3 regions of the Streptomyces sp. NPDC002784 genome follow, and region 3 is predicted to be linked to each of the others. Evidence: riboswitches for the same ligand, from Rfam matches in the RefSeq annotation. Region 3 holds a riboswitch; each other region holds the start of a gene.

The links. A riboswitch is a leader RNA that binds a small molecule or an ion and turns the genes downstream of it on or off. The one in region 3 is predicted to bind cyclic di-AMP.
Region 1: it holds a riboswitch for cyclic di-AMP, as region 3 does, so the genes downstream of both, ACWD1Z_RS09260 (C40 family peptidase) here and ACWD1Z_RS03760 (transglycosylase SLT domain-containing protein) in region 3, are expected to answer to the same signal.
Region 2: it holds a riboswitch for cyclic di-AMP, as region 3 does, so the genes downstream of both, ACWD1Z_RS27795 (M23 family metallopeptidase) here and ACWD1Z_RS03760 (transglycosylase SLT domain-containing protein) in region 3, are expected to answer to the same signal.

What each region holds. Positions count from the first base shown of each region.
Region 1 covers NZ_JBSFVD010000003.1:437,460-440,719, forward strand. Annotated here, with positions in the region: gene ACWD1Z_RS09240 (urease subunit alpha) at 1-473, opposite strand, end outside; gene ACWD1Z_RS09245 (urease subunit beta) at 466-777, opposite strand; gene ACWD1Z_RS09250 (urease subunit gamma) at 788-1,090, opposite strand; gene ACWD1Z_RS09255 (hypothetical protein) at 1,249-1,479, shown strand; cyclic di-AMP (ydaO/yuaA leader) riboswitch at 1,896-2,021, shown strand; gene ACWD1Z_RS09260 (C40 family peptidase) at 2,025-2,498, shown strand; gene ACWD1Z_RS09265 (ATP-binding protein) at 2,625-3,083, opposite strand.
Region 2 covers NZ_JBSFVD010000019.1:115,560-118,819, reverse strand. Annotated here, with positions in the region: gene ACWD1Z_RS27800 (GntR family transcriptional regulator) at 1-217, opposite strand, end outside; gene ACWD1Z_RS27795 (M23 family metallopeptidase) at 406-1,170, opposite strand; cyclic di-AMP (ydaO/yuaA leader) riboswitch at 1,183-1,342, opposite strand; gene ACWD1Z_RS27790 (M16 family metallopeptidase) at 1,557-2,945, opposite strand; gene ACWD1Z_RS27785 (M16 family metallopeptidase) at 2,942-3,260, opposite strand, start outside.
Region 3 covers NZ_JBSFVD010000001.1:811,644-814,903, reverse strand. Annotated here, with positions in the region: gene ACWD1Z_RS03765 (HAD family hydrolase) at 205-1,011, shown strand; gene ACWD1Z_RS03760 (transglycosylase SLT domain-containing protein) at 1,021-1,503, opposite strand; cyclic di-AMP (ydaO/yuaA leader) riboswitch at 1,507-1,690, opposite strand; gene ACWD1Z_RS03755 (CocE/NonD family hydrolase) at 1,960-3,260, opposite strand, start outside.

The DNA.
Region 1 (3,260 bases), on a different contig from region 3:
ATCCCCGCCGCCAGTGCCTCGTCGGCGATCTGCGGGCAGATGAAGTGGACGTGCGCGTCGATGGCGCCGGCCGTGAGGATCCGGCCGTTGCCCGCGATGATCTCGGTCTCGGGGCCGATGACGAGGTCGGGGTGGACCCCGTCCATGGTGTCGGGGTTGCCCGCCTTGCCGAGGCCGGTGATCCGCCCGTCGCGGATGCCGACGTCCGCCTTGACGATCCCCCAGTGGTCGATCACGACCGCGCCGGTGATCACCGTGTCCGGGGTGCCTTCCGCGCGCGTGGCACGTGACTGGCCCATGGACTCACGGATGACCTTGCCGCCTCCGAACACCGCCTCGTCACCGGAGAGTCCGGGGCCGCCGGAGCGGTCCTCCTCGATCTCTACCAGCAGATCGGTGTCGGCGAGCCGGATCCGGTCGCCGGTCGTCGGGCCGAACAGGTCGGCGTACGCGGCCCGGGAGATCTCAGGCATCGAGGGCACCTCCGGTCTCCCCGCGCAGCCCGGGCACGACGCGGGCGCCGGCCAGCGGGACGAGTTCGACGTCGACGGGGATGCCGGGCTCGAAGCGCACGGCGGTGCCGGCGGCGACGTTGAGGCGCTTGCCGCGGGCGGCGGCGCGGTCGAAGTCCAGGCCGGGGTTGGCCTCGGCGAAGTGGTAGTGGGAGCCGACCTGGACGGGCCGGTCGGCGGCGTTGAGCACGGTCAGCCGGGTGACCTCGCGGCCCTCGTTGAACACGACGGGCTCGTCCGCGAACAGGATCTCTCCGGGAATCATCGAAGCCCCCTCAGACGATCGGTTCGTGGACGGTGACGAGCTTGGTGCCGTCCGGGAAGGTCGCCTCGACCTGGACGTCGTGGATCATCTCCGCGATGCCGTCCATGACGTCGTCCCGGGTGAGCAGCTTGCGTCCGGAGGCCATCAGCTCGGCGACCGTACGGCCGTCCCGCGCGCCTTCGAGGATGTGCGAGGTGATGAGGGCGACCGCCTCGGGGTGGTTGAGCCTGAGCCCGCGGGCCCGGCGCTTCTCGGCCACGTCGGCCGCCACATGGATCAGCAGTCTCTCTTGCTCGTGCGGGGTCAGTTGCACAGCCCACCTCACAGTCCTCGCTCCGGACCGTGCGGGGCCCGGTTGCCGCAGCCACGGGCAAAGTGCCTGGTGGCGTGGAGGGAGGCTAGTTGGACCGGGTTTCGGGCACGTTAACCGAGCTGTGACCCGTCGGGGGTCCGAGAGCGCCGCCTCCGGAGCTGCCGGCCGGGCGGAAGCCGGTGGAGGGCGGCGAGCGATCTGGCGGCCCGGGCCGGGGAACTGACGCGCGTTCGGGCCCCGTCCAGGCGTTGGCCGCCAGGGCGACGCATCAGCGGGGCGAGAGCGGCGAGAGCGAGGCGCACGCCCCCACGCTGGCGCGCGCACCGCGGGTGCTGGACGGCGAGCGCCGCACGGCTCGGTTCACGCTGCCGCCCCGCTCGGAGAGTTGACGCAGGTGAGCCCGGTCCGGCCATTCGGCGATGGCGCCGAGGCGTCCGGACCGGAGTCGAAACGGACCAAAGGAGGTACCCCCTTTCGGCGTAGCCGTGTCTCCTGCCGTGGGCCCGTCAGGGTTGCGCAACGAGGCTAGGCCCTCACCCGAAAGAGACGTTCCGGTGCTGGTCCGGGCATCCTCCGTAGCCTCGACGCTGGTTCGAACGGAGCAGTGTCCACCCGAACGGGTGAGTGGTGAGTAACGCCACAAATCCCCGGTTCCATTGGGATTTTCGGACATCCGTGAGCCAAGATCCCTGACTGACGACAAGCCCCCGCCACCACGGCGGGGCGATCCGGGCGGACGCCGAGTCCTGCCGCCGCCCGGATGACCGGTCGACAGGAGTGGATCGGCAGGAGTGGAGGACCCGAGCACGACGGGTCGCCGGCACGGATGTCCGTGCCGAGCAGCCCTTGGGGTGAAGCCGCATCGCGGCCGGGCAACTTCGCCAGCCCGAATCCGACAGGTCATCCTTCACAGGCGGCTGACGAAGGGTTGCGCATGACTGCGCTCAATCGTGTCCCGTCGCTCATGGCCCGAGCCGGTACGGCCTCGGCTCTGACCATCGCCGCCGTGGGCGGTTCGATCGTGGCCCCGGGCCTCTCCGCCGAAGCGGCTGCGGCCACGCCGGCGACGAAGGCACTCCAGGTCGCGGCCTCCAAGAAGGGCTCCCCGTACAAGTACGGCGCCACGGGCCCGTACCGCTTCGACTGCTCCGGGCTGACGCTGTACTCGTTCAAGAAGGCGGGCAAGAAGCTGCCTCGTACGGCGGCCCAGCAGTACAACAAGACGCGCCACATCTCCGCCAAGAGCCGCAAGGCCGGCGACCTCGTGTTCTTCCACTCGGGGTCGAACGTCTACCACGTCGGCATCTACGCCGGGAAGGGGAAGCTCTGGCACGCCCCGAAGACCGGGGATGTGGTGAGGCTGCAGAAGATCTGGACCAAGAGCGTCTGGTACGGCCGGGTGAGCTGACCGGCCGCCCGAAGGGCGGCGGCGCCCCTGACACGCCGCCGCCCTGACGGGTGCCCGAGTGACCGCTGCGCGGAGCCGGACCGCTCCCGGGGCGGGTCAGCGCCGTACCGCCCGCGGGGGCGCCCGCTAGGGCTCCTGCTGACCGGCGGTGGTGACCGGCCGGGCCGGTACGGTCCAGGGAAGTTCGATGGAGACCGTCTTGCCGCCCTCACGGGTCGGCCTGACTCTGAGTCGGCCGCCGCACTCGGCGGTCAGCCAGCGGATGATGACCAGACCGCGGCCGTTGTCCTGCTGGACAGCGGCCGGCAGTCGTTTGGGGAACCGCGGGTGGCTGTCGGTGACCCCGATGCGCAGGTGTTCGTCGTGGCTCAGTTCAAGGTCCACCGTGAAGGTGGGTGACTGGCCGAGGGTGTGCTGTACGGCATTGGTGGCGAGTTCGGAGACGATGAGCCGGATGGTGTCGGCCACGTCCGTCCCTGCGGGCAGTCCCCATTCCTCGAGCGTGCTGACCACATAGCCGCGGGCCGCGGAGACCGAGGCGGGATCGCTCGGCAGAGTGACGGATGCTTCCAGATGGTCTGCCATGGCGGCGTCGTCCCTTTCCCACGGGACCGCAGTCCGACACGGAGCGGATGGTTCGAGTACGGTCCCGGACTGGTGCTTCCTCGCCAGACTGCCATTACCGCGCCGGTCACGGTGGCGATCCACCAAGATATGCATATATCTGTCGCTCGATGCGGTGAACTCTGCGACGCGAGAGCG
Region 2 (3,260 bases), on a different contig from region 3:
CCTGCTCGGTCGGTTCCGCGACGCACGCGCCCGCGTGCCGCCGGGTCACCACGAAGCCCTCCGCCTCCAGCGTGCGCAGGGCCTCCCGGACGGGGACGCGCGAGACGCCGTAGCGGCGCGCGAGCAGTTCCTCGGTGAGTCGGCTGCCGCGCTCGTAGACACCGGCGACGATGTCGTCCCGGATCGCCGTGCATACCGAGTGCGCCGGAATACGCATGACCCGACCTCCGCTTTAATCCCCGTGAAACGTCGACGCCTGACGTGTGTTCAGTGACTCTATTCCAATGAGCCGGAATTTCCGAAGGGGGGACGGAATCCATGCATATTTTTTGGACAGCGGGGGGTCGCAAACGCCAAAACCCCGGCTCGGTGAGCCGGGGTCCGGGCAGCGCGGGGCGGGTGCCGTCAGATGTTCACGCCGTGCGAGCGGAGGTAGGCGACCGGGTCGATGTCCGAGCCGTACTCCGCGCTCATGCGGGCCTCGAAGTGCAGGTGCGCCCCGGTGACGTTGCCGGTCGCGCCGGAGACGCCTATCTGCTGGCCCGGGGTGACGCTCTGGCCGACCGAGACGCCGACGGACGACAGGTGCCCGTACTGGGTGTACGTGCCGTCGTGCATCTTGATGACGACCTGGTTGCCGTACGCCCCGCCCCAGCCGGCCTCCACGACGGTGCCCGTGCCGACCGAGCGGACGGGGGTGCCGGTGGCGGCGTGGAAGTCGATGCCGGTGTGGGTGCCGGAGGACCAGACGGCGCCGCCGGCCTTGTAGCTCGTCGAGACGTAGGAGCCGGAGATCGGGGAGACGAAGGTGTTCAGGCGCTTGCGCTCGGCCTCGCGGGCGGCGCGCTCCTTGGCCTCGCGGGCCTTCTCGGCCGCCTCGGCGGCCCTCTGGCGGGCGGCCTCCTCGGCCGCCTGCTTCGCCGCCGCCTCGTCGGCTGCCTGCTGCTGGGCGGCGGCCTGGGCGTCGATCTGCTGGGCGACCGAGTCGCCGATGGTGATGACGGGGGTGAGACCGGTCTGCTCGGGCGAAGCCTCCGCGGCGAGCGCCGGGCTCGCGAGGGTGCCGATGACGCCGGTGGTGGTGAGGGCCGCGACACCCGCCGCGCGGGCGGTGGTGCGCTGCATCCGGCTGGGACGTCGGTGCTTCCCGGTGGCGCGCGTGAACGCCATGTAGTGGCTGGTCCTTTCCTTCCCTCTCGCCTACCGGGTTAGCTGACGGGTTCGGAGCAGGAAGGTCTCCTACGGACCCCCTCGCTCACGCGCGGGCGTCCGATTCACCCCAGGGACTTGGGTCCCCGGCTCCCCTGGCTCGCACCGTACGGGGACTCGGCGATGACTGTCCGGTGCCGCGGGTGCGGCGCACTGCCTGACGAACAGCCCGGATGACGCTAAACGCGGCAACTTTCAATCCCCAAACGAATCGCGGTTTTTGTAGCGCACGCCACAGGGCAGACAGGCAACCTCTCCCTCAAATCGGACATAGAAGGGCCCTGGTGACGCTTCCGTCACCAGGGCCCCACACGCGCGTGACAGCGCGTTCACATCCGAGGGTGTGTCTACTCGGCCGTCACGACGGTGACTTCACCGATGCCGAGGGGCTCGACGGCCGCCTTGATCTGCGCCGCGTCACCGACGAGCACGGTCACCAGCCGGTCCACCGGGAAGGCGCTGACGACGGCCGCGGTGGCCTCCACGGTGCCGGTCTCGGCGAGCCGGCGGTAGAGCGTGGCCTGGTAGTCGTCCGGCAGGTGCTGCTCCACCTGGTCGGCCAGGGTGCTCGCCACGGCGGCGGCCGTCTCGTACTTCAACGGCGCCACCCCGACGAGGTTCTGTACGGCGACGTCCCGCTCGGCGTCGGTGAGCCCGCCCTCGGCGAGGGTGCGCAGCACCGTCCACAGGTCCTCGAGCGCGGGACCGGTGTTGGGGGTGTCGACGGAGCCGCTGATGGCGAGCATCGCGGCGCCGGTGCCGTCGGGGGTGGAGCGCAGCACCTGCCCGAAGGAGCGCACGCCGTAGGTGTAGCCCTTCTCCTCGCGCAGGACGCGGTCCAGGCGGGAGGTGAGGGTGCCGCCGAGGCAGTAGGTGCCGAGGACCTGCGCGGGCCACACGCGGTCGTGCCGGTCGGGGCCGACGCGGCCGATCAGCAGCTGCGTCTGGACGGCGCCGGGGCGGTCCACGATGACGACCCGGCCGGTGTCGTCGGCGGTGACCGGGGGCACCGGCCGGGGTTCGGCGGCGGAGCCGGTCCAGGAGCCGAGGGTGTCGGTGAGAAGCGCGTCGAGGTCGGTGCCGGTCAGGTCGCCGACGACCACGGCGGTGGCCGTGGCGGGGCGCACATGGCGTTCGTAGAAGGCGCGTACGGCCGCGGAGTCGATGGCCGCGACGGTCTCCTCGGTGCCCTGGCGCGGGCGGGACATGCGCGAGGTCGCCGGGAAGAGCTGCCGGGACAGCTCCTTGGCGGCGCGCCGGGAGGGGTTGGCCAGCTCGTGCGGGATCTCGTCCAGCCGGTTGCGGACCAGCCGTTCGACCTCGCTGTCGGCGAACGCGGGCGCCCGGAGGGCGTCGGAGAGCAGCCCGAGCGCCTTGGGCAGGCGGGAGACCGGCACTTCGAGGGAGAGCCGGACGCCGGGGTGGTCGGCGTGCGCGTCGAGGGTGGCACCGCAGCGCTCCAGCTCGGCGGCGAACTCCTCGGCGCTGTGCTTGTCGGTGCCCTCGGAGAAGGCCCGCGCCATGATCGTGGCGACGCCGTCCAGGCCGGCCGGTTCGGCCTCCAGGGGCGCGTCCAGCAGGATCTCGACGGCGACGACCTGCTGGCCGGGGCGGTGGCAGCGCAGGACCGTCAGGCCGTTGTCGAGCGACCCGCGCGTGGGCGCCGGGAAGGCCCAGACCTTCGGCTCGCCCGCCTCGGGCCGGGGGTGGAACTCCATGGTGGCGAGCTCGGTCACTTGGCCGTCTCCTCGTTGTGGGCGCTTGCTTCCACGGTGGCCGCGGACTCCAGGTCTTCGGTGGGCTCCTCGACGGTCTCCGGGGGGACCGTCGGCTCGTAGACGAGCACCGCGCGGTTGTCGGGGCGCAGGCGGGCCTTGGCGACCTCCTGGACCTCCTCGGCGGTCACCTCCAGCACCCGCTGGACGGCGGTGAGGGCGAGCTGCGGGTCGCCGAACAGGACGGCGTAGCGGCACAGTTCGTCGGCGCGGCCCGCGACCGTGCCGAGCCGGTCCAGCCACTCGCGCTCCAACTGGGCCTGGGCGCGCTCCATC
Region 3 (3,260 bases):
CGCCCGGCCTGCTGGCGGCCCTGTCGCACGGACCTCGCTCCGGCCCGTCCCGCCCTCCGCGCCCGTGCGGCACGGCAGTGCCCTCAGGCCGCCAGCAACGGGTGAGGGCAAGGGAGTTGGAGGGGGCGCGTGGGGCGCAGGAGGGCGCCGGGGTCGTCCGGTTCGCGCTGAGTCGTGGGGGCGTCCTGTCCGTATTCTCTGATCATGGCCGCACCCATCGCATATTCACTCATCGCCACCGACCTGGACGGGACCCTCCTGCGAGGCGACGACACGCTCTCCGACCGGTCGCTGGCCGCACTCGCGCGGGTGGCGGAGGCGGGCGCCCGGCACCTGGTGGTGACCGGCCGGCCGGCGCCCAGGGTGCGGCCGCTCCTGGACGACCTGGGCAGCGAGGGGCTCGCGGTGTGCGGGCAGGGCGCGCAGGTGTACGACGCCGGCGCGGGCCGTCTGCTCTGGTCCGTCACCCTGGACCAGGAGCTGGCCGAGACCGCGCTCGGCAAGATCGAGGCCGAGGTGGGGCAGGTGTACGCGGCGGTCGACCAGGACGGCGTCGACGGGCTCACCCTGATCGAGCCCGGGTACCTGATGCCGCATCCCACCCTGCCCGCGGTGCGCGTCGGCCGGCGCGACGATCTGTGGGGCGCGCCGATCAGCAAGGTGCTGCTGCGCCATCCCGAGCTGTCCGACGACCAGTTGGCGGCGACGGCGCGTGCGGTGGTGGGTTCGCTGGCGACGGTCACCATGTCGGGGCCCGGGACCGTCGAACTTCAGCCATGCGGCATCACCAAGGCGACCGGGCTCGCCCTGGCCGCGGATCACCTGGGTCTCGGCCCGGAGGGGACGATCGCCTTCGGTGACATGCCGAACGACATCCCGATGTTCGACTGGGCCGCCCACGGCGTGGCGATGGCCAACGCCCACCCCGAACTCAGGGCGGTCGCCGACGAGATCACCCTGTCGAACGAGGACGACGGCATCGCCGTCGTCCTCGAACGACTCTTCCGGTGACGGGCCCGGTCAGTACGCCCCGAAGACGTTGTCGATCGAGCCGTACCGCTGCGCCGCGTAGTTGCAGGCGGCGGTGATGTTGGCGACCGGGTCGTAGGGGTCCCACGAGGTGCCGGACACGTGGTACGCCTGGAAGGTCGGGTCGATCACCTGGAGCAGGCCCTTGGAGGGGGTGCCGGCGGCGGCGTTGGAGTCCCAGTTGTTGATCGCGTACTGGTTGCCCGAGGACTCCCGGATGATGTTGCGGTAGATGCCGTTGTAGCTGCCGGGGATCCCCTTCTGGGCCATGACCTGGAGGGACGCGTGGATCCAGCCGTCCAGGTTGTTGGCGTACCCCAGCGAGGCGGCGGTGGTGACGGTCGGGGTGGCCGCGGAGGCGGTGGTCGCGCCGAGGAGCGGCAGCGCGAGTACGGCGGCTCCGGTGCCGAGGACGGCGAGCTTGCGGGCGACCCGGCTGGTGCGGGCAGGACGGTGCTGAGCGGCAGCAGGCATGACGAAGTTCCTCTCCGGCGCCTGCGAGGTGAGCTGTCGGGTTCGGGCGGGAGCTGCCCGGCCGCGCACCGCGAAGGGCGCGCGACTGCACCCCGAGCCGCACCGGCGCGTCCGAAGACGTTCCGGGTCGGCGACTTACCTGGTTCCCCCGCTCCTGCCGTACGAAGAATCTCGGTGGAGCCGGACGGCGGCAGGATTAGGCGTCCGCCCGACAGGCCGGGAACGTATGCGAGAGCACATGTCCGAAACAAGTAGCGGATTCACATATCCAGGGTTTTGATCTTCGTCCACAGGGTGTGTGGCGGGTGCATCTTTGCGAGTGTCAAGGCTCAACTGGCGGCCGGGGAAGGGGCGTCGGGGGAAGTCCGTGGGGTGCCGGTGGACTCGCGGGCGTGAGTCACATCACGCGTGATCGCAAGTCACACTAAATCGGGCAATCGCCTCAAGGAGGCTTAATCAGCCCGCCGTTCGCGGGATCCGCTTCTCCCGCGTCCGGTGGAAGACCACTTCGCCGCCCGCCGTGCACATCACCTCGTTCGAGGCGACGAAGTCCTCCGCGTCACAGGTGAGCTCCGAGCGGGTCCGCACGGTCGTGTCCCACGCCAGGTCAGGCCGGTGCAGCCGGATCGACCGGTCCGAGCGGGTGCGGGCGGACAGCGGGTCCGCCTCCCGGATCGTGTACGTCTCCAGCGCGTCCTCGGTGCACTCCAGGCCGTCGGGGTACACGCGCGTGCCGCCGTCCCGCGGATCGACCTCCAGGCGCCACTCACCCTTGGCCACGTCCCGGACGACCAGCCGCTCCGGGCGCGGCTCGTCCAGCGTGACCGGCTCATTCGCCCCCAGCGGCTCGGCCTGCTCGGGTTCCTCGAAACCGACGCCGCCCCCGGAAGCCTCGGCCCGCGCGCGCACCGGCACCTCCAGGAAGCTCCCCGCCGGATCCAGCGTGAAGCCCGCCCCCGACTCCGCCTGCGGCCACACCCACGGCCAGTACGCCGACGACACCGCGAGCCGGATGCGGTGCCCGGCCGGGAAGGCGTACCCGATGCCGTTCAGCCGGAGCTCCACGTCCCGGGTGGCACCCGGCTCCCACGGCACCGCCCGGTCCCGGCCGAGGCGCGCGGAGAGGTTCAGCACGCCCCGCGTGACCAGGGTGGAGGTGCCGTCGGGGGCGACATCGCACAGCCGGGCGACGACCTGCCCGCGCGACACCTCCGACGTCAGCCGCAGCCGCACCCCCGGCCGCCCCAGCACCCAGGTGTCCTTGCCCACCGTGAACTCGAAGCAGGCCGAGCGCGCGTCCTCCTCCCGCTGGTCCGGCGGCAGGTCGGCCTCGTTCCCGACCGGGCGGAAGCGGCCGGCGTCCACCCCGGTGTGCATCGGCGACCGTACGAGGACGGGGGCGCCCTGGAGGGCGTACGTCACGTTCGTGATGTGCGGGGAGGGCCAGGCGGGCTCGCCGACCCAGTGGCCGGGCAGGGTGCCGCAGGCCGGGGCGGGCGGGTGCGGGCCGGTGACGTAGGCCCGCAGGAGGGGCTCCGCCAGTACGTCCGTGGGGGCGCCCTTCAGCCAGTGGTCCCACCAGCGCAGGGTCTCCTGGAGGAAGCCGATCGCCGGTCCCGGCAGGCCGCGGTCGGGGTACTGGGCGGACCAGGGGCCGATCAGGCCGCGGACGCGGTCGGCGGGCAGGTGCTCGACGAGGCGGAGCACGGTGTCGCGGCACGGCTCGTGCCAGCCGCCCACCGCCAGGACGGCGGCGT